Regions from separate parts of the Ruegeria sp. CDSA034 genome, predicted to be linked through region 3. Evidence: riboswitches for the same ligand, from Rfam matches in the RefSeq annotation. Region 3 holds a riboswitch; each other region holds the start of a gene.
What was found. A riboswitch is a leader RNA that binds a small molecule or an ion and turns the genes downstream of it on or off. The one in region 3 is predicted to bind cobalamin.

Region 1: linked by a shared signal. The riboswitch ahead of AC2FLJ_RS13360 (DUF1636 family protein) and the one ahead of AC2FLJ_RS22365 (metal ABC transporter ATP-binding protein) in region 3 are both predicted to bind cobalamin.
Region 2: linked by a shared signal. The riboswitch ahead of AC2FLJ_RS14060 (hypothetical protein) and the one ahead of AC2FLJ_RS22365 (metal ABC transporter ATP-binding protein) in region 3 are both predicted to bind cobalamin.

What each region holds. Positions count from the first base shown of each region.
Region 1 is NZ_JBXWQH010000007.1:91,540-98,958, forward strand. Features, by position in the region: gene napA (nitrate reductase catalytic subunit NapA) at 1-899, opposite strand, end outside; gene AC2FLJ_RS13335 (chaperone NapD) at 896-1,189, opposite strand; gene AC2FLJ_RS13340 (ferredoxin-type protein NapF) at 1,186-1,749, opposite strand; gene AC2FLJ_RS13345 (FecCD family ABC transporter permease) at 1,851-2,864, opposite strand; gene AC2FLJ_RS13350 (ABC transporter substrate-binding protein) at 2,866-3,816, opposite strand; gene AC2FLJ_RS13355 (ABC transporter ATP-binding protein) at 3,827-4,612, opposite strand; gene AC2FLJ_RS13360 (DUF1636 family protein) at 4,609-4,965, opposite strand; cobalamin riboswitch at 5,067-5,272, opposite strand; gene AC2FLJ_RS13365 (bifunctional enoyl-CoA hydratase/phosphate acetyltransferase) at 5,466-6,860, shown strand; gene AC2FLJ_RS13370 (acetate/propionate family kinase) at 6,853-7,419, shown strand, end outside.
Region 2 is NZ_JBXWQH010000008.1:49,626-57,044, reverse strand. Features, by position in the region: gene AC2FLJ_RS14095 (ribonuclease T2 family protein) at 1-215, shown strand, start outside; gene AC2FLJ_RS14090 (hypothetical protein) at 212-700, opposite strand; gene AC2FLJ_RS14085 (FkbM family methyltransferase) at 881-1,726, shown strand; gene recR (recombination mediator RecR) at 1,780-2,373, opposite strand; gene AC2FLJ_RS14075 (YbaB/EbfC family nucleoid-associated protein) at 2,438-2,782, opposite strand; gene AC2FLJ_RS14070 (DNA polymerase III subunit gamma/tau) at 2,940-4,691, opposite strand; gene AC2FLJ_RS14065 (protein-tyrosine phosphatase family protein) at 4,849-5,346, shown strand; gene AC2FLJ_RS14060 (hypothetical protein) at 5,354-5,761, opposite strand; cobalamin riboswitch at 5,846-6,065, opposite strand; gene AC2FLJ_RS14055 (alpha/beta hydrolase family protein) at 6,210-7,067, shown strand; gene rsgA (ribosome small subunit-dependent GTPase A) at 7,076-7,419, opposite strand, start outside.
Region 3 is NZ_JBXWQH010000022.1:17,592-25,010, forward strand. Features, by position in the region: gene AC2FLJ_RS22355 (bifunctional aspartate transaminase/aspartate 4-decarboxylase) at 1-80, opposite strand, end outside; gene AC2FLJ_RS22360 (DUF998 domain-containing protein) at 530-1,279, opposite strand; cobalamin riboswitch at 1,822-2,032, shown strand; gene AC2FLJ_RS22365 (metal ABC transporter ATP-binding protein) at 2,262-3,020, shown strand; gene AC2FLJ_RS22370 (metal ABC transporter permease) at 3,013-3,915, shown strand; gene AC2FLJ_RS22375 (metal ABC transporter solute-binding protein, Zn/Mn family) at 3,912-4,811, shown strand; gene AC2FLJ_RS22380 (hypothetical protein) at 4,894-5,136, opposite strand; gene AC2FLJ_RS22385 (LysR family transcriptional regulator) at 5,323-6,234, opposite strand; gene AC2FLJ_RS22390 (TRAP transporter substrate-binding protein) at 6,405-7,419, shown strand, end outside.

The sequences.
Region 1 (7,419 bases), on a different contig from region 3:
TCGGTGGCGGTTTTGGTGATGTTAACGTGTTTCTTCACGAAGTCTTCGTTTACCGCGCCATTTTGAATGATGTAGTTGGCGATGTAGTTCAGGATCGCCAAATCGGTTTGCGGTTCAAAAACAATGCCGTTGTCCGCCAGTTCGAACGAGCGGTGTTCGAAAGTGGACAGCACATGCACCTCACATCCCGGCTTGGTCAGGCGCGTGTCTGTCAGGCGCGACCACAGGATCGGGTGCATCTCAGCCATGTTCGAGCCCCACAGCACGAAGGTGTCCGCGTGCTCAAAGTCGTCATAACACCCCATCGGCTCATCAATGCCGAAGGTGCGCATAAAGCCCACAACGGCTGATGCCATGCAGTGCCGCGCATTGGGGTCGATGTTGTTTGACCGGAACCCGGCTTTCATAAGTTTGGAGGCCGCATAGCCTTCCCAAACCGTCCATTGACCGGAACCAAACATACCGACACTGGTCGGGCCTTTCTTGGCCAGCGCCTCTTTCCATTTTGCGGCCATGACATCGAACGCTTCGTCCCAGCTGACCGGCTCGAACTCACCGTTTTTGTCGTATTCGCCGTTGGTCTTGCGCAGCAAAGGCGTGGTCAGTCGATCCTTGCCGTACATAATCTTGGACAGGAAATAGCCTTTGATACAGTTCAGCCCCCGGTTCACAGGTGCGTCGGGGTCGCCTTGCGTCGCAACGACACGACCTTCTTTGGTGCCAACCAGAACAGAGCAGCCTGTACCACAGAACCGGCAAGCCGCCTTGTCCCACCGGATGTCTGGCGCTCCGGCCTGGGCATTGGCTTGACCGGCCGCCAGCGGAATACCAGCGGCTGACGCCGTTGCTGCGGCCGCAGAGGCCTTGAGAAAAGTCCGACGGGATTCAGAATGTGTCATTGCGTGGGCCTCCGGCTGGTGGTTGGGCTTGGGGCATCGGGCTGCGGATGGGCGTCCGCGAGATCCTCGAAATGGTGATAAGTCAGGGTTAAAGAGATGACGCCTGGGATCTGGTGCAGATCCATGATGGTTTCGGATGCAAGACGGGTTGGAGTGTCTTCGACGACGACAACAAATCGGCCATCTTCCGTTTCAGCGTGAATTTCGACACCCGGCGTGCCCTTCATCACGCGCGCTGCTGCGCTCGTGTGATCAGGTGCGACATGGGCGAGACAACCGCAGATGTTCATTGAGTAGTTTCCATTTGTGGTTGAGGTTGGCGTTTCAGCGCAATGGCATCTGCGGGACATAAACTTGGGCAAATCCCGCAGCCGTTGCATGTATCAAGGTCAAGCACCGGCTCTGCGCGGCCGCCGGTCATCAGTTTGAAACGGATCGCGCTTTGTTCGCAATTGTCCTGACAGATGCGGCAACTGACGCCGTTCATAGATAGGCAGGTGTCAGTTTTAAGCGCTGCGCGCCATGGCCAGTCTGGCAAACGGTCAATCATTAACGCTTCGGTTGGGCAAATCCGGGCGCAGTCGCTGCAGAAGGTGCAGGGAGTGTCAGTGGGCTGGAACCGGGGGTATCCATCTGTCCCGATGACGATTGCATCTTCGGGGCAAGTATCTGCGCAATCACCACATTTGCTGCATGTTTCAACAAAGCACAGCTCAACCGAGCCCGGAGGTCTGGCGATATTGCCGTCCTCTGGTCTAATCCTGGCGCTTAGAAACGCGCGTCGGCTGGTCATTTGTTGCATTGCATGCGACCTGGCTACACTCGATTCCTGTAATCGAGTGTATCGCATACCGTGATCTGTGGGGGCCTTTTTTGATTTAGGTCATTTGGCCTGTTAAATATTAGTCATTTAGGAAACTTTAATTTTTTTGCCGAAGCGACCCTTTGAGATCATCTGCGAGGGCGCGCGGTTCGGATTAGTAGAAGAAAAACAAAAACCGATCCCAGCGATGTCGTGACAATCCCAACAGGCAGCTCTTGCGGGGCAAGCAACAGACGGCTCAGGATATCCGAGCCTGTAAGCAAAGCTGCTCCGACAATGGCGGCGGTAGGCACGAGCTGGCTGTGCAAAGGCCCCGCGATACCGCGTGCGATGTGGGGAACCATCAAGCCGACAAAACCGATCACACCCGCGACGGACACAAATACAGCGGTTGCAAGAGCTGCGACGAAGAACATTCGGAACCGTAAGCCTTGAACGGGCACACCCAGGGTGGCGGCCGTCAAATCACCAGTCAGCAGTGCATCAAGCCAGCGGCTACGGTACATTGCATAGGCGAGGATCAATGCTAAACCTGCGCAGACCAGCGGGAATGTCTCCCACCGGGCAAGACCCAAACCCCCAAGCATCCAGAAGATAACAGAATGCGCCGCACGGCTGTCGCCCGCGAAAATCAGATAATTTGTAATAGCGGAAAACAAAAACGAAACCGCAAGCCCCGCGAGGATCAGTTTTTCGGGCGCGCTTGTGCGCAGCCCATGAACCAAAGCCAGTACAATGCCTGATGCGACAAGCCCTCCGAAAAACGCGGCCAGTGGCAGGGTCCAAAAGCCCAGCACATCTCCGGTTACGGTAATGACAAAGACAGCCCCCGCTGCAGCGCCAGAGGACAGGCCGAACAGAAACGGGTCCGCCAGATCGTTGCGTGTGGTGGTTTGCAGGACAACGCCGACGATGCCCAGCCCGGCACCGATCACGGCGGCAAACAGTGCGCGTGGTAAGCGCAAGTCAAACACGATGCGGTGGAGCGGAGACATTTCTCCTTCCACCATTCCCGTGCCCAACAAGACACCGGCCAGTGCGTCAGAGGCCGGAATGGATGTGGTCCCGTAGACCGTCGAGGTCAGCAAAAGGGCGGCCAATACAGCCGCCCCCAGCAAGAGTGTAAGGCCAAGTCGGCCCATATCAGTTCAGGCCCGGGTGCATGGCTTTGGCCATTTTCGAAATTGCTTCGATATTTGCCGGTCCGGGTGTCAGTTCCTCGTAGCGCAGACCAATCCAGCGTTCGTTCTTGACCGCGTCCGTCTGTGACATCACGGGATGGTCCTGCAGGAACTTGAACGTATCCGCGGCGCCATTTCCGGTCTGATAATCAAGTAAAACCAAGAATTCCGGGTTCGAAGCGGCGACAGCCTCCCACGAAGAACGACCCCAGCTGGTGTCCATGTCATGGGTGACGTTCTCGCCGCCAGCGGCAGCAATCATCGCGTCGGGAATGGCAAACTTACCAGCCGTAAACGGGGCATCGGCGGGGCCGTCCAGCAAGAAAACGCGGGGTTTCGGCAGGTCGGCTGTCTGTGTCTCAATCGCGGACAGTTCCTCTTTCCAGCCGGAAACCAGCTCTTCCGCCTTGTCTTCAACGTGCATGACTTTGCCCAAGCGAAGGACGTCAGTGAACAGTAGGTCCATACTGGCTTCGGGGCGATCCTTATCCAGGTGTACGCAGCTTTCGGTCAGGATCATCGTTTTGATGCCAAACGGCGCAAGCGTGTCCGGGGTCACGTCACCGCCCGGCTTCATGCCATAGTACCAGCCCGCAAAGAAAAGGTCGGGTTCGACAGCGACCAGATTTTCAACCGTCGGATACTTAGGCGCAAGTTCCGGGATGTCGCCGCGCAGGGTGTCAAACTCGGGGCTGGTTTTGTACCAGCCGGTGATGCCCGTCAGGCCCACGATCTTGTCCTGCAAACCCAGCGCAAAGGCCATGTCGGTCATGTTCATGTCGTGCACGACCAGCCGCTCGGGCTGAGTTTCAAACACCATCGGCTCGCCGCAATTGTCGACGGTGATCTCGTGCGCTGTTGCGGCACTTGCAATGCCGCTGATCAGTGCTGCGCACCAGAGAGTTTTGTTCATGTTGTTTTTCCTAGTTTGAGGTAGTGGTTCTTCGGATATCCAGTGCCGGGATCATGCGGCCTTCGTGCTGAAAGCTAAGAAAATCGACACCAAACGTTTCACGGACCCTTTCGGGTGTCAGCACTTCGTGCACCGGGCCGAAACCGGTCAGGCGCGTGGATTTCATCAACGCGACATGGGTCGCGAATTCCGGGATCATGACCAGATCATGGACGATCATGACCACCGTAATGCCCAGCTCGGCGACCAGCGACAGCATGCGTCCCTTGGCGTCCGGATCCAGATGGTTCGTCGGCTCATCCAAAAACAGCAACGACGGGTTCTGCGCCAGCGCCCTTGCGATATGAGCACGCTGGCGTTCCCCGCCGGATAACACGGCCATCCGCTTGTCGGCGAGGGCGACGAGTCCGGTCAGTTTCAGGATTCGGTCCAATTCCAAGGCGTGTTCAGCGGCAGACCGATCGGCAAGGATCGGGATTTGCCCAAGGGCCACATAATCGCGCAGAAACAAACGCCCGTCCGGCGATTCCTGCTGACTGACTACGGCGATCATTCGGGCGCGGTCCATCGCCGAAAGCTGCCGAAGACTGCGCCCCTTTACCAAAACGTCCCCCAGCACAATCTCTTCACCGCCGCACAAAAGATTCAGCAACGTTGTCTTGCCCGCACCGTTTGGGCCCGCAATTGCCAGAGTTGCCCCTTCATTCAGTTCGAAATTGACGTTTTGCAGCAGTACGTCGCCGTTCAGGGCGTAAAATTCCAGCCCGCGCGCCTCAAGGAAAGCTCCGCAGGTCATGCGCTTGTCTCCACTTTTAGCCGCGGCAGGCGCGCCAGAGTCTTTTCAAGAAGGGCAGGCGGGCGCTGCGTTGCGTTGGTCCACCCATCCGCGATGCGATGGTATTGATGTGCAAATTCGGCCAAAGCATCCACGTCCTCAGCCGATTGGATGTCACCGAAAAGGTACTGCGCTTTGTCTAATGCCTGAAACCCGACGGTTGTGGGACGACCGCAACCGGCCATACAGGAAACGCTTTGGATGTCAAAACTGGATGGAAGCTTGTTTGCAAGCGCAGCGCGCAATGAATCCGCCCGGTCAGAACCCTCGCAGGTCTCGCAAATCAGAAGGAAATGATCAGGACTGATCGACATGGCCCACTCCGCCTGTTGCCAAGCGCGGACAGAAGGTACCAATCATGCCATCACGTCTTAGACGTGTCATAAAGCCTCCTTCCAGGACGCCCCGCCCCGGGTTGGTTGAACATCGGATGGTAGGTCTCCTGACTTGCGGGTCGTGGCTTGGCCATCCTTCCCGACCCATTTGGGGTCAGTGGGTATTTGGCGTCGCTCACCGCTTACAGTTGCGGGGGCAGTCACGGACTTGGCGCTTGTTGGCTACCTCACCGTATTCCCTTTTCATCCCTTGGCGAACCACAGGGAACCATCGCGGTGATGCTTGCCCGAGTTCCGATTTTGGGTCAAGCGATAATACTCAGCGCCCCACGCACAGAGGTCATTTGTCATTTGCCAACGATCTGACTACGCTGCGTCGCAGAAATGTAGGGGCAAAGGTGGATATGTTCTGGTTCCGGGGGGCCGCACATCCAATGTTTGAAACGACGAACACGCATTCAAAAACAAAGCCGGACGAGATGAAAATTCAAGAAAACAGAACCTATTCTCAATTGAAAGTAGGCGACAAGGCGCAGGTCACCCGATTGTGCACCGTGGACGACTTGTACGCGTTTGCCTCGGCTTCGGGTGACCACAACCCGCTGAATCTGGCGGCCTATGACGGAGATGGAGATGGACACCCCGAGGCTGTCGCGCCCGCCTTGTGGCCCGCGGGTCTGGTGGCTGCAGTCATTGGAAACATCTTACCGGGGGCCGGTACGCAAACACGTCGGGCGGACCTGAGTTTTCATGCTCCGGTTATGGCGGGCGAAGAACTGACCGCCTTTGTGGCTGTTACCGAAAAGCGTGAAGACGGCGACCTGACCTGTTCCGCCGAGGTGCGCCGGGTCGGGGATAACGCATTGATCCTGAGCGGTACCGTACAGGTCACGCCACCGTCGCGGCATTTGACCTTCGACTCGGTCGAGGTGCCGGGACTGATCGTTCAGCGTCACCGGCATTTCGACGCTTTGTTGGAAAGGGTACGTCCTTTGGACCCGATGCCCACAGCGATCGTCGCCCCGGAAGAGCCGAATTCGCTAGGCGGGGCATTACTCGCGTTGGAAAACGGCATCATTACTCCGATTTTGGTTGGCGATCCGGACAAAATCACCGCCGCTGCCGCCCAGCTTGGGGCCGATTTGTCCGGAGCTGAAATCATTGAAGCGCGAGACCACGAAGTGGCTGCCCAACGCGCGGTCGGGCTTGTCGTTGAAGGTAAGGCCCGGATGCTGATGAAGGGTCATTTGCACACGGATGTCTTGTTACGCGCCGTTCTTCGCCGCGAAAACGGCCTGAGGACCGGGCGACGCTTGTCGCATGTGTTCGTTATGGATGTGCCGGGCATGTCCCGGCCCATCATGGTTACTGATGCGGCGGTGAATATCGCTCCGGATCTCGAAACCAAGGCCGACATTGTTCAGAATGCCATCCATCTTGCGCATTCTATTGGCATCGAGATGCCCAAGGTTGGTGTCTTATCAGCGGTTGAAACCATCAACCCGCATTTACCGTCGTCTGTCGATGCCGCGCTGTTGTCGAAAATGGCCGAGCGTGGGCAGATCACCGGCGGGCTGGTCGATGGTCCTTTGGCCATGGACAACGCGGTTGATCTGAACGCGGCGCGGACAAAAGGCATCACCTCACCAGTCGCGGGGGTCGCAGACATTCTGGTTGTTCCGAATATCGAAGCCGGCAACATGGTAGCCAAACAGCTGACATATATCTCTCATGCCGAGGCTGCCGGCGTTGTGATAGGTGCTGCGGCACCGATTATCCTGACATCTCGGGCAGATGATGATGCTTCGCGGCTGGCGTCTTGTGCTGTCGCGGCGCTGCATGCAATTGCTAATGAAAGCAAAATCCATGGCTGAACATGTTTTGGCGCTGAATGCCGGGTCGTCCTCGTTGAAATTCGCGCTTTACGAACTGGTCGAGGACCGACGTCCCAGTATGCGCTGGCGCGGTCAGATCGAGCGGTTGGGGGATGCACCGCGCTTGTTGGCCCAATCAGCAGGGGGGCGGTCTGTCGACCGTCAGTTGTCTGGAGCCAAAACACATGACGAGGCCATCAGCGCGTTTCTTGAACTTACCCGCGAATACCTGCCGGACATTCACGTCCGGGCCGTGGGCCACCGCGTCGTTCACGGCGGGCCAGTCTATTCGGAACCTGTCGTGGTGGACGAGCACGTCTTTGATACGCTAAGCGGTTTCATTCCCTTCGCGCCTTTGCACCAACCCTACAGCCTTGCGGGTATCAAGGCGGCCGCGGCAGCCTTTCCGGGTACCACCCAGATTGCGTGCTTCGATACCGCGTTTCACAGGACACACCCTTGGGTGAATGATACCTTCGCATTGCCTCAAAGATTCTACGAAAAGGGCGTTCGCAGATACGGGTTTCACGGGCTGAGCTATGACTACGTCTCGCAAAAG
Region 2 (7,419 bases), on a different contig from region 3:
ATGCCTCGGTCAAATTACCTGCATCGGTCGTGGAAGAAGCCTTTCTGAAAGCCAACCCCGGCCTTGAGCGCGACATGATCACTGTGACCTGCAAGCAGGGCTATATAGAAGAGGTCCGCCTGTGCCTGTCGCGCGACCTTGAACCCGTGCCTTGTGGGCGAGACGTGATCCGAGATTGTACCGCCAAAGACGCCCTGTTTGATCCGATTCGTTAGAGCTTATTGTTCTGGCAGTCCCGGGCATATTCCAGCGCTTTGGCCGTGCCTTTTAGATCAATCGCCATCACCGTCTCACCCGCAGGGTTGTAAACCGTCATAGTCTTGTTCTGCGCAATCGCATTCACGAAGCTGCGGTCGGTGAAAAACACGGTTGCGCCTGGCACATCGCGCTGATTGAAGCCGATGGCAGTGGCGTCATAGCTTTTGCCGTCCAGATCGAACCGGATCGGATAACTCTCGCCCTGTTTGATGTCGCCCCACGCCTTGTTGTAGACGGCGAAATACCCGCGATTGTCCAGCGCGTCATAGCCCAGCCGCACGACTGAGAGATCCTGATAGATCGTCTGGATCAAGCACCCGTTGCCAAGCGCGGGGTCCATCATGATGTTCCAACCTTCGACAAAGCCTTTGTCGATGAGTTGTTGTGACAGGGCGGATGATGCGGTGAATGCGGCGAAGACAAGGGCGAGAATACGGGTCATTGAAAGCTCCGGACAAAACAGGGCAATTCCCGGTGAGGAAGGTTATTAGGTCTGAGATACCTACTAGATCTTATCACACCAAGAGGTTTTGTGTGACAAGCGGTGTGCACTTGTTGGTGCAGGTTTTTTGTTTAATTTGGCGACCTAAGCTGTAGTTGTGTCTGGCGGGAGACCGATTTCATGAATCGTGAAATGACCAAACTGTTGCGCAAGAGATGCGCTTCAATTCAATTTTTATTGTCAGAAAACAGCCCCCTGCGCGGTGAGTTCGAAGGAGGCAATGAGATTTCCCTTCTTACCGATGGCTCGATATTTCCACATGTCGCCCAGCATGAAGAATGGAGCTTCAACGAAACCAGGTTTATCGGGCAAGCCTGTCCAACTGGACCCTATCACCTAATCGATATCGGTGCGAATGTCGGTCTTTTTTCCCGGCAGGTCTTGATCAACTACCCTCAGGTAATATCAGCATCATGTTTTGAACCTAGCCCGGATAATACGGAGCATCTGAAGCGCAACCTCAAAGCGATGCCCATGGTGTCGGTTTTCGACTTTGGCTTAGGGCAATCAGACGGTGAACTGGCATTTTACAAAGACAGCGTAAATGGTGGGAATTTTTCCTTCAATCGAGACGCCGTGGCCGGCCGTGAGCATCAGGTCATCGTCGCCAAAATCAGAAGAATAACTGAGGGGCTGTTAGATAAATGCATGGGGGACGAGGCCAGTGACCGACGCCTGATTTGGAAATCCGACACACAGGGGCTGGACGAGGCATTGATGAGTGAATTGCCCGAAAGCTTCTGGCAGCGCGTTGATCTGGCTTGTTTTGAAGGATGGAGGATAGACAAGCCGTCTCATGACGAACAGGCTTTTCGAAACATCCTAAACAGCTTTGAATACGTGTATATTATTGGGTCGCGCAACAAAAGGCTGCGACGCATTAGCAGCTCAAGGTGTATTAGTTACTTGTCCGGAAGAGACCGCAAATGGGCAGACTTCTATCTGTCTCGGGTGGAATTGCACTAAAAGTAGCTTTGCTCAGGTTAAACCTCTGTGCGCTCTGACCGTAGCTTGGTTACCTACAGTTCTTTCCTTGCCCGCAGCGCAGCGGTAATCGTCCCATCATCCAGATAGTCCAACTCGCCCCCAATCGGCACACCCTGCGCCAGTGAAGTCAGACGGACCTGTCCCTCCAACTGATCGGCAATGTAATGGGCTGTGGTCTGGCCGTCGACGGTCGCGTTCAGCGCCAGAATGACTTCGGTGATCCCTTCGGCCATCACCCGATCCTTTAGACGGGGGATGCGAAGCTCGTCCGGTCCGACGCCGTCCAAGGCAGACAGCGTGCCGCCCAGAACGTGATAGCGACCCTTGAAAACTGCAGCGCGTTCCATCGCCCAGAGGTCGGCGACGTCTTCGACCACGCACAACTCTCCGATCGCGCGATCCTCGCTATCGCAGATGTCGCAGATATCGGTGGTGCCCACGTTGCCGCAATTCAGGCATTCGCGGGCGGTGGCGGCCACCTGCTGCATTACGTCCGACAGGGGCGTCAGCAGCAGGGTGCGTTTTCGGATCAGGTGCAGCACCGCGCGGCGAGCCGAACGGGGGCCGAGGCCCGGCAGTTTGGCCATCAGGTCGATCAGATTGTCGATATCGCTGTTCGAACTCACGGCGTGCGCTCCTGCAAAAGGGCCGGGCAGTTGTGCCCGGCCTTTGGGTCGTCAGGAGTGTCTATCAGAACGGCAGCTTGATGTCTGCGGGCAGACCCATGCTTTCGGTCAGCCTTGCCATCTCTGCCTGAGAGCGCTCGGCCGCTTTGGTTTGCGCGTCCTTGATAGCGGCCAGAATCAGATCTTCGACAACTTCCTTATCGTCGCCATTGAAAATCGACGGATCGATGTCCAGACCCTTCAGCTCGCCTTTTGCTGTGGCGGTGGCCTTCACCAGCCCTGCACCGGATTCGCCTACAACCATCAGGTTGTTCAGCTCTTCCTGCATGTCCGTCATCTTGGTCTGCAAATCCTGTGCGGATTTCATCATCTTGGCCATATCGCCCAGACCGCCGAGTCCTTTGAGCATTGCTTTTCTCCTGCAAATCAGTTTGCCGCCTAAATACGGATGCTGCCGGTGGGGTACAAGGGGAGAGCTTCTCCCGCCCGTCGTCAAGGTCTTTGGCAAGACCTTTCCTCCCGTTGGGCCCGGCAGCGCGGGAGTGTTTCTGCTTTGGTCGTTCGGATCAATCCTCCTCGAACGGATCCCATTCGTCTTCGACCTCAGGCAGGGCTTCGGTTTCGACCTTGGCGGCGCGTTCCTCCGGGGTTTCGATCCGCTTGATGCGCGCTTTGGGGAATTGCATCAGAACGGCTTGAACCAGCGGGTGTTGTTCGGCCTGCGCTTTCAACGCCAGATCAGCCGCGTCGCGAACCTCGGCGATTGTTGCTGCGTCCCCGTCGGCCACGATTGAGACGGCCCATCGGTTTCCGGTCCAGCGTTGCAAGGCCGAACCAAGCCTTTGCGCCAGATCGGTCGGCGCTTTGTCCGTCGGCGTGAACTCGATCCGTCCCGGGGAATACGAGACGAGACGCACGCCGTTTTCGACCTCAACCAACAGTTTTACATCCCGGTTCGTGCGGATCAGTTCGACCACGTATTCGAAGGTTGGATAGTGTGCCAGCGCGGTCTGGACGTCCTGGGCAAGCGCTGCGGTGGGCGCCCCTGCAGGCCCGCGTTGCGCCGAGAGATGCGCAGAGGACGTCGCCTGTGCAGGTGCATGAGTTGGCACAGCCACACCACCGCCAGGTCCCCCGCTTGGTGGGGGTGGAGGCGCATCCTGTAGTCGTTTGATAAGCTCTTCGGGGCTTGGCAAATCGGCCACATGGGTCAGACGAATGATTGCCATTTCGGCGGCCATCATCGCGTTGGGTGCTGCAGAGACCTCCTCCAGCGCTTTCAGCAACATCTGCCACATGCGTGTCAACACCCGCATCTGCAGCGCCTCGGCCATCTGTTGACCCCGTGCGCGTTCATCCGGTGAAACGGTGGGGTCATCGGCGGCATCGGGCGTGATTTTGACCACGGAAACCCAATGGGTGATCTCGGCCAGATCGCGCAGAACAGCCAGCGGATCGGCCCCTTCGGCATACTGGCCGCTCAACTCAGTCAATGCCCCAGCCGCATCGCCACGCAGAATCATGTCCATCAGATCCAGAACGCGCCCGCGATCTGCAAGGCCCAACATTGCCCGAACCTGATCGGCGCTTGTTTCCCCTGCACCATGTGAGATCGCCTGATCCAACAGCGAGGTCGCATCGCGCGCAGATCCTTCGGCCGCGCGTGTGATCAAAGCCAGCGCGTCTTCTGCGATCTGTGCGTTTTCCGCTGCGGCGATTTTGTTGAGCAGACCGATCATGTCCTCAGGTTCGATCCGGCGCAGGTCGAACCGCTGACAGCGGGACAGTACGGTCACCGGCACCTTGCGAATTTCGGTCGTCGCAAAGATGAACTTCACATGCTCGGGCGGTTCCTCGAGCGTTTTGAGCAGCGCATTGAAGGCGCTGGTCGACAGCATGTGAACTTCGTCGATGATGTAAATCTTATAACGCGCACTGGCGGCACGATATCGGACACTGTCGATAATCTCGCGAATGTCGTTCACACCGGTCCGGCTGGCGGCGTCCATCTCCATCACGTCGACATGGCGTCCTTCCATGATGGCAACGCAATGCTCGCACTGACCACAAGGTTCGGTCGTTGGTTTGCCTTCACCATCGGGACCGATGCAGTTCATACCTTTGGCGATAATCCGGGCGGTGGTGGTTTTGCCGGTGCCGCGAATACCGGTCATGATAAAGGCCTGCGCGATCCGATCCGCTTCGAACGCGTTTTTCAGCGTGCGCACCATTGCGTCCTGTCCAACCAGATCTGCAAAGGTTTCAGGGCGGTACTTGCGGGCAAGAACCTGATAGGCGGGGCTGGGCGTTTCGGTCATGTCTGCTCTGTCAGATTCGTGTCAGAAATGCAGCGTAGAGACCCGGGCCGCCCGCGTCCACAGCAGGCTTTGTGGAATTTCGGTTTGGACCGCGTCTGTAAGCGGGATAAACCGGCTGTCAAAATTTGGTGGGCCGGTGGCAGTAGGAGTATAAGCTTTGGCAAAATTTGCAATCTACGCGCTGCCTGTTGGCTCAGGCACCATGGCGCTGTCCCCTTTGCCTGGCGGCGGCGGTGGGTATGTGGACGATTTGAGGGTGATACAGGACTGGAACCCCGATCTGGTGATTTCAATGACCACCGAGGCCGAGATGCAGCAGATCGGCGCAGGCGGTTTTGGTCGAGACGTTCAAAGCAGGTCCGCTACCTGGGTGCATCTTCCGGTCGAGGATTTTGGCACGCCGCCCCTGCCAATCGAAACTCTTTGGCCCCAAGCCAGCGCAGCCGCCCGGCAGGTTCTGTCCGACGGTGGACGCGTGCTGGTGCATTGCCGGGGCGGTTGTGGGCGGTCGGGGATGGTCGCGCTGAGGCTCATGGTGGAAAGCGGTGAAGATCCAAACCACGCGCTAAACCGGCTGCGCTTGGCCCGACCATGTGCGGTGGAAACGGATGAGCAGATGGCTTGGGCCATGAAACCGGCCCAGAGCGATCGGTGAACTAGGATCAGGCCGTGGCTTGTTGAACAACCTGATGCGATGGACGCGGTGCAAGGGACGATGCCTGAAGCATGGCGCAAGGCAAGGCCGCCAAAACACCAGCAGGCAGAGTGGAAAAGTCAGGGTTGAACATCATATCGGCGTATTCGTCCAACGTGTCGGCCGAGTCGCCCGTGTTTGCCCCGCAATAGACCCTGATCCGGGCCGGGCTGGCGCGAAACCGTGCGGTGCAACCCTCATCGCAATGGGTCAGTTCGCTGGAGCCGTCCACCTCAAATTCGCTGGTCGTCATTGGTTGTGCTGTTGCCATCGCCTCGGCCAATGACCGAGCCATTTGGGCCAATGCGGGGCAGGTTTTCCCCGTTTTCTGGCACAGGGTGGCGTTGAATTCGTGGGTCGTTGTCTTCCAGATCATAATGCGCCCTCCGCGCGGTGAGCGGGGGACGTGGAACAGGGAACTCAGCGTACTGAAGGCCTGCCCGGACACCCCGCCCGAGTTTCGGTTTTTACTTTGATGGCAGGTCTCCTGACTTGCGGGTCATTGCTTTGCCGACCTTCCCAGCCTTTCGGCCAGTGGTATTTCGGCATTGCTTACCGCTTACAGTTGCGGGGGCAGTCGCGGCCTTGGTCCGTTCCGGCTTTGCCGGGCTGGACCGCACCGAGTTCCCTTTTCATCCCGCCCCAATATAAGGACGAGAACCATCACCTCATCGCTAGCGGTTGTAGGTGGCTTGAGTCAAGCGGGCTGTTTTCCATCGTTCAAGTGGACGCTTGGTCACTTTGAAAATCTGTTGACTCTAGTCGCGCAAAAGCGCCGATATGCCATATGTGAACCGAATAGTTCAGATGCTTGCGAGGGCACCATGTTGGACAACACTCCGGTCGTTTTGACCGAAGACTTCACGTTTTCTGCCGGAGAGGCCGAACTGTCGGCACGGCTGTATATGCCTGCCTCGGCACCTGATGTGGCGGTTGTAGTCCATGCAGCCACAGGCGTACCGCGCGACTATTACCAGCATTTTGCGCGGTGGTTGGTGGAAGAACAGGGTATGGCCTGTCTGACCTATGACTATCGCGATTTTGGCCACTCTCTACACGGGCGCCTGCGCGATTCGCAGGCCACGATGGCTGACTGGGCGTTGATCGACATGCCCGCTGCTCGCGCTGAAATGCGACGCAGATTTCCCGCCGCCCAGCAGTGGAGCATTGGCCATTCGGTGGGTGGAATGCTGGGGCCAATTCAGCCCGATATTGAGCAGATCGACCGGATGATCTGTGTCTGTTCAGGTTTGGTGACGTTATCCGACCACCCCTGGCCGTATCGCGCACTGGCGACAATGTTCTGGTATGCCCACCCGCCATTGCTGGTTAAGGCATTGGGATACCTGCCGGGCAAGGCACTTGGGTTCGGCTCGGACCTTCCGGCACGTGTCTACTGGCAGTGGCGCAAATGGTGCACCGCTGCGCTGAGCTACGTGCCGGATATCGGCAAAAGCCTTCCAGACGCCCGTTGGGCTGCGTCGGAAACACCCGTTGATCTGTTCACAATGGACGATGATCAGGTGGTGCCGCCGAACGCGGTTTGGCGCTTGGCCGATCTTTACGGTCCCAAAGCCCGCCGGCATCAGTTGTCGCCGAAGGACTTTGGATTGGCCGAGGTTGGCCACATCGGCGCATTTGCGCGCCGAAATGCGGCCATATGGCCCCGGTTGATCGCCTGAGCCGGTACTTACAGCTTTTTGCGGGATTTCTTGTCCTGCTTCACCGATCGTACCATTTTACCAAAGGCCTTGTCGCGCGCGCGAGACTGCGCCACGGTTTCCGAGTTCCTTTCATCTTCGCGCCGCAGTTTTCGCCAACGCTCTAGCCGCTCTGTGTCAAGGGATCCGATGGAAATCGCATCCTGCACAGCGCATCCCGGCTCGGCCTGATGCTGACAATCGGAAAAGCGGCAGGTTTGGGCCAATTCCAGAATGTCGGAAAAGACCTCATCGACGCCATCTTGTGCATCCAGCAACCGCAAAGCCCGCATGCCGGGTGTATCGACCAACCAGCCTCCGTTCCGCATCGGAT
Region 3 (7,419 bases):
TGCGCCAACTTAATAAGTTCGTCTTTGATTTGGAAAGGACTTAGGTTTTCAAATTTATGCAGGTTGAGTGATTCTGGCATGACATCAAATCCTTGCGTTAAAACAGATGACGTAGTTTAGCGGATCGCATGCAAGGCAATGTGTCAATGAAAACAACACTATTTGATGGGAACGGCGTAAAACCGAGAATTACGAGTCTTCATTTCAAGCCTTGGCTGTAACCATTTTGCAAGGCAGACAGGGTGATGGAAATTGCGCCGACGCTTTGGTCTCAGTGCTGACATCCCACTAAAATTTGCAAGGTTCACCATCTGCGCATTGCTGCCTTTCGTGGCCGCCAAAACTGCGCAAACAGCGAATGTCCAGAAGGTGGCCTGCTCTACCAACACCGTTCCTTGATGGAACGACTGCTATCTCCGAGGCAGGATGTAAGGAATGACCGCTTCGAGCTGATGGCTGTCATCCAAATTGGGGGCAGAGAACGATCGCTCTGAGCCCACTTTGGCCAATGCTGCACACCGCAGGAAGGTCAGTTTTGAGGCAAAATTGAAGCAGCATATAGTCCCAGCGATATAAATTGGAAGTAGATCCATGCTTCGAGGAGGCGTTGGAATAAGCCTTGTGTTACTGGCATCAAGAAAATTGTGATAAACAAACAGAAGCCGACGATTGTAGCTGGCGGCGCCAAGCGCCGCAGAAGCGAATTTGGTGGGGCAGTCAGGCTGAGGATCAGCAAACCGATCAACGCAAGCGGATAAGCCGTCACCGCAATTGCCATATGAGCAATATGGACCAACGTGCTTGTCATGTTCTCGTCGCTGCCTCGACTATCACACCCCGCATCACAAGGCAGAAAGGCGGCAAGTATCAAAAGAATGGCGTAAGCGGATAGAAGCAATATCGAGATTCGTTTTGTCCTGCTGCCTGGGAGGCAACTGTTTAGTCTTGCGAGGAACGCCAGAAGCCAAATCTCTGTCGGTATGAAGACGGCATAGTTGGTCCACGTCGCCAAGGGGGCCCCTACAGCCCCGAGTGCGCTCATGAATTGGTCGATATGCGAATAGTTGGGGGTCAGTGCACTTATGATGCCCACGCCTATCGCCAACCAAAGTCCACTAATAATGGGCAAAACGACAAGGCTTATTGATCGTGAGTTGCCCCAGAGAGTTATCCGCAAAAGCTCTGCCCCTGTGTTGACGCGCACGCTTCTTAGAGCGATTGCCCTGACGAGTTGGCACCTTCCGTCTGGCAAGCCGATCAGAACACGTCGCTCATCCATGTCAATCACAGAGTGGGATCACAACTTCCAGAATCTGGCACCGGTAAATCAGTAGCCTCCGTTCAGGTGCATCTGATCGCTTCCGAAAGCAGACCTTTGCGCCATCGCGGCATTAGTCAGCTTTGTCCCGCTTATCGGAAGTTTGGCTACTGTTTTGCGAAAATCCGCTTCTTCCTCAAACCAAACACTTTAACTTAGTTCGACAACCGCGGTTGCACCTTGCCGCAACCGGCGTCAGACTATCCAAAACACCCCGCTCAGACGGCAATCGATCAAATAGATCAATCGCTTAACATCGGCACCCCGTCAGGCGAATAACCTGCGATGTCAAAGACCCAAATCATCCCACTGCAGACAAAAAAAGTCCGGGCAGAATAAATTCAGTCAAAAAGACCGTTGGCGTGGGTCTGAAGCTGCAAGAAGCGGGGCTCGTGTAGTATCCACCGTTGCCTCACGTCTACCGCGTCCTCCGTAGTCGACCGGTGACTGGAACGAATAGCCATCCCTCACAGGTTTGCGCTCTTGTCGAATCAAATCAATTCGTATTTTGTCCTCGCGATGGTTCCCGACTGTATTTTGCGGTCAGGGATAAAAGGGAATACGGTGCGGTTCTGTAAAAAGGCCAATTCCGTGACTGCCCCCGCAACTGTAGGCGGCGAGCGACCCGAGATCGTCCACTGGGCAATAGCCTGGGAAGGATCGGGATAGCTTTGACCCGCAAGTCAGGAGACCTGCCATCCGAAATTTATGAACCTGGGCGGGGTGTCCCAGAGGGAGATGACAATGTTTCAAGCGGTCCGTACCGTGCACGACTTTGCGCTCGCTTTGCCCCTGTCCAAACACAGGAGGCGTTGCCGTTGTCATTGCAAAAAGCTGACACCCAAAGGGGTAAGTGTCTGACAGAATTCAGCGTTCCGGCGCTGGTCGCGGGGGCTCTGGCGCTGTCGGCGCTCTTGTGGCTCGCGATTTACGCGGTGATTTGATGTCGGCCGTTTTGCAAATCCGCGATCTGACGTTGGGCTACCGCGACCTGACATTGTTTCACCGCCTCTCCATGGATATCGCGGCCGGAACGACCCTTGCCGTTCTTGGTGCAAACGGGTCGGGGAAGAGCACTTTTGTAAAGATGCTGCTGGGCTTGATGGATCCGCTTTCGGGCAGTTTGACTTGGCCGCAAGGGCGTCCTCGTGACATCGGGTACCTGGCGCAGATGACCGAGTTCGACCGCCGATTTCCCATCCGTGTGAGGGATCTTGCCGCGATGGGGGCATGGCGCGGGTTTGGTTATCGTACCGGGCTGGACGCCGCCGCGCGCGACCGGATGGCCGCCGCGCTGGATGAGGCCGGGGTACTGGATATCGCTGACCGGCCTCTGCATATGCTATCAGGTGGGCAATTGCAGCGCGCGCTGTTCGCGCGGGTTATCATGCAGGACGCGCCGCTGATCCTGCTGGATGAACCGTTTGCCGCAGTCGACCAAAGTACCGAAGCACATCTATTGTCGATTATCCGCCGATGGCGCGATGAGGGGCGCGCGGTGGTTTTGGTGGTGCACGATCTTTCCTCGGTGCTGGATTATTGCAGCCACGCGCTGCTTTTGGGCGGGCAAGAGGCGACCCACGGACCGGTGAATGACGTTCTGACACCAGACCGGCTGGTTGCACAAGGATACCTTTCGGAAAGTCAGGCGTCCTGGATGTTCCGTGGCACCCATTCAACACCGGAGCACGCCAATGTATGACCTGATCGTCGAAATGTGGAGCTTTGCCTTCATGCGTCGCGCTTTTGTGGCAACCACGGTTTTGTCGGCTTCGGTCGCGCCGGTGGGGGCATTTCTTGTTCTGCGTCGCCTATCGCTGGCTGGTGAGGCCATGGCCCATGCGATTACGCCAGGCATCGTCATCGGCTTTGTCACGGCAGGCTTGTCAGTCATGTCACTGCTGGTCGGAGGGCTTATCGCGGGTGTTGGCGTCGCCATTTTGACCGCCTTTCTTGCACGCCGGACAATCCTGCGCAGCGATGCCAGCCTTGCCTCGCTTTATCTGATCGCATTGGCGGTGGGTATCTTTATCCTGTCTGCAGCAGGGTCCGCGGTTCCACTAAAAAGCTTCCTGTTTGGATCAATCCTTGGGATCGACGACGCGTCGATGATCCTTGTCGGCGGGGTGGCGACAGTAACATTGCTGGCATTCGCCGTTCTGCTTCGTCCGCTGATTGTCAGCACCTGTGATCCGGTTTTCTTCGAAACTCAAACGCGCCGGCCGTGGCTGGTTGATCAGGGTTTTATGCTGCTGCTGGTTCTGAACCTGCTGGCCGCGTTCAAAACACTGGGAACGTTGATGGCCGTTGGCTTGATGATCCTGCCTGCGACCGCTGGGCGCTATTGGGCCAGTACGATCACCGGGCAACTGGTCCTGGGCTTTGTATTTGCCTTGTCCAGCTGCTGGATCGGCCTGACCCTGTCCTACCTGTTCCCGGACACGCCGTCCGGCCCGGCGATCGTTTTGGTTGCCGGTGGGTTCTTTCTGTTCTCGGCCATTTTCGGTCCCCTTGGTTTTGGCAGACGGATGCGCAAACCGTCTGTTTCCAAAGACATCCCCATTGCCCAAATTCAACAAGAAGAGAGAGCACAATGACTCTTGTGAAGTCACTCTATGCCGGCATCGCCTCTGTGTCGTTTGCTTTGGCTGCATTGCCGACCGTTGCGGCAGAAGACAACGTCAAGATCGTCGCCAGCTTTTCGATCCTCGGCGACATGGTCGAAGAGGTCGTGGGCGATCTGGCCACAGTTACGACAATCGTGGGCCCGGATGCGGATGCGCATGTGTATCAGCCTTCGGTTGCAGATGCGAAGGCCGTTGCCCAGGCGGATATCATCTTTGTCAACGGTCTGGGCTTTGAGACATGGTCCGATACCCTGATCGCTGAATCGGGCACTGACGCAACCGTGCACGTTGCCACCGATGGTATCACGCCTGTCACAGTCGAGGGCAAAATCGACCCCCACGCTTGGAACTCGCTGTCGAACGGCATGATTTACGTGACCAATGTGGCCGACGTGATGACAGAGGCGATGCCCGAGCACGCCGAAGAAATCGCTGCCAATGCTGCGGCCTATATTGCGCAGCTTGAGGCGCTGGATGCAGAAACCAAGACGAAGCTGGCAGGCCTGCCTGCCAATCGCCGCACGGTTGTGACTGCACATGACGCATTTGGTTATCTGGCAGACGCCTACGGACTGACTTTCCTTGCGCCGGTTGGCATCGATACCGAGGCGGAGCCATCAGCCAAGGATCTTGCTGTTCTGATTGATCAACTGAAGGCGGATGGTGCTGCGGCGCTGTTTGTTGAAAACATCACAAGCCCTACTTTGATTCAGCAAATCTCGGATGAAACCGGTATCGTGATTGGTGGACGGCTTTTCTCAGACGCCTTGTCGGAACGCGGTAGTCCGGCCACCAGCTATCTCGCGATGTTCCAGCACAATCTGAACACTCTGTTGAACGCGCTTGGGAACGCAACCGCAAGCTAACTAGTCTTTAGGTACGGGGCGGCGCCTGAACCGCCACCCCCCGTACCGTGCATTGGAACAGCGGGTTCTTGGTAATCGTCCCCTAGTCCGGCTTCCATCCATCTTCGTATTCTCCCAAAGTTCGGGAAAGATCCAACAGCGAGGCGAACAGTCTTGCGTAAACGTCCCGTGACATCATGGTCTTGTTGTCATCCAACACTTGCAGAAGATCGACGACGCCCGAGGCAAAGGCATCATAGACCAACTGGTCCGCGGGCGTTGGGTCCAGGGTCCATATATCGTGCGTGTCGTAATACCCTACGGGTTGGGGATCGTCGTCTATCATTTGTCCGCCTCATTTTGGTGAGGCGCATGTAAGTGATAAGAAGGCGAGCACCAGTGATGTGGCAGGAAGTCACAAGTTTTTGGCAACGCCAAAAATGCGAATCCGATATCGCGTTTGGCCGTTGACAGGATGTGATGAACCACGTCTTCACCACAGTTGGCTCGTGTTGTGCCAGCCCGGCAGTTGTCAGGGTTTCGAATGTTCGCTCTGCAAAACTTCCAGAAACAGGTTTGTCACCCGTGTTGGTTCAGGTTGCTTTCTGGTCACTGCTGCAAACCGGGTTCGATATTGCGTTTCGCCCGGCAACACCATCCGCATCTTTTCCTGGTCCACAAAGTCCTGCGCAAGATGATCAGGCAAATAACCTATGTATCGCCCTGACAGGATTAGTATGGCCAGCGCCTGCTCGCTTTGAACTTTTGCTGACCGTTTGAAACCCAGTTGCTGACCGACGATCAGGTTCGGAGAGTTCACGCTGAGCCCAACATAGTTGTACCTGAGCAGGTCACTGGTCCTGAGTTCCTGGTCTGGTATTTCGAAAAGGGGGTGTTCCCGGCCGCAATACAGGAACATGTTCTCGCCATATAACGGAGCATAGTTAAGACTTGTCGAAGGGCGATGCAGCGCAATAATTCCGATGTCGAGCTGGCCACTGATGACCATGGTCTCGATCACGTTTGGCGGCTCAAGGGACAGTTCGATCTGGACCGAGGGGGCGGCTTCGTTGAACCGATGAATGGCGCGGGCAAGCCGGGAATCCGGGTTTGACGCACATTGATCAAATAGCGAAATGCGGATCGTTCCCCCCAACTGTTCCTTGATCTCGCTGACCTCGTTCCGAAATTGCGACACGGACACAAGCAGGTGATCTGCTGCTTGCAGCACTTTTGCGCCGTCTTCTGTCAGGGCGAAACCCGCAGGACCGCGCGTGCACAGTTTTAAGCCCAATCGCAGTTCCAAATCAGTAACATGCTTCGAAATGGTGGATTTGCCGATATTCAGCTCAACTTCGGCCGCAGACAGACCACCACTTTCCACAACCGTCTTGAAAACGCGCAGCAATCGGATGTCGCTGTCGCCGATGCGTGAGGCAACCATTTTCTACCCAATTCGTAAGGTTCGATATATATGAAACCTATCGCGCAAAGAATGGCAACATAGAAACACATTTCACGAGCTACTCTGAAAAAGCCGAGGTAGAATCGGACTGGCCATCTCTCCCCAGGTCAGCGCGCACCTCGAAACATGATAAAACTGGGAGGACATCTATGTCATTCATCAAAAAGCTTGGCACCATGACTGCTGCCGTTTCGGTCGCAGCCCTGATGGTTGCGGGCGCAGCCGACGCGAAAAACTTCAAGATTGCTGTTGGCGATAGTGCAGGCAGCGCACAAGAAGCCCTTGGCTTGGCTTTCGTTAAGGCACTCGAAGAAAAATCGGGTGGCGCACACACAGCTACACTGTTCCTGAACGGTCAGCTGGGTTCCGAGCAGGACACCGTCAACGAGGCCGCAATCGGCACGCTGGACATGTCGCTGCTGGCGATCAACAACATCACGCCGTTCTCGCCTTCGGTTGGTGTATTCACTCTGCCTTATGTGATCCTGTCGCTGGAAGATGCTGAAAAGCTGACCCAAGGCCCGATCGGTCAGGAACTGGTGGAAAACACCATTCGTGACGCAGGTGTGCGCATCATCGGCTGGACCTACACAGGTTTCCGCCGTCTGACCAACTCGAAAAAACCTGTCAGCTCGGTTGCTGACCTGCAGGACCTGATCATCCGCGTTCCCAAGAACGAAATCATGATCGAAACCTACAAGTCCTGGGGTATCAGCCCGACTCCGATGGCATGGTCCGAGACCTTCACCGGTCTGCAAACCAAAGTTGTCGACGGTCAGGACAACCCTTACCTGACGATCAACGCAATGAAGTTCTACGAGGTCCAGAACCACGTGACCAACCTGCGTTACATCTTCTCGATCGAACCGCTGATCGTTTCGGAATCTGTTTTCCAGGGTCTGAGCGAAGAAGACCAGAAGATCATCCTGGAAGCCGGTCAGGAAGCAACTCAGATTTCCGCTCAGTTCCTGCGCGACTCTGAAGCTGCGATCAAAGAAGAGCTGACTGAAAAAGGCATGGCAATCATCGATCCTGAGAACGATGAGGCCGAGTTCATCGAACTGGCAACCGGTGCAGTATGGCCTCAGTTCTATGAGTCCATCGGCGGCGTCGAGAAACTGAACACGGTCCTCGAGGCCATCGGCCGCGAGCCCGTCCAGCAAT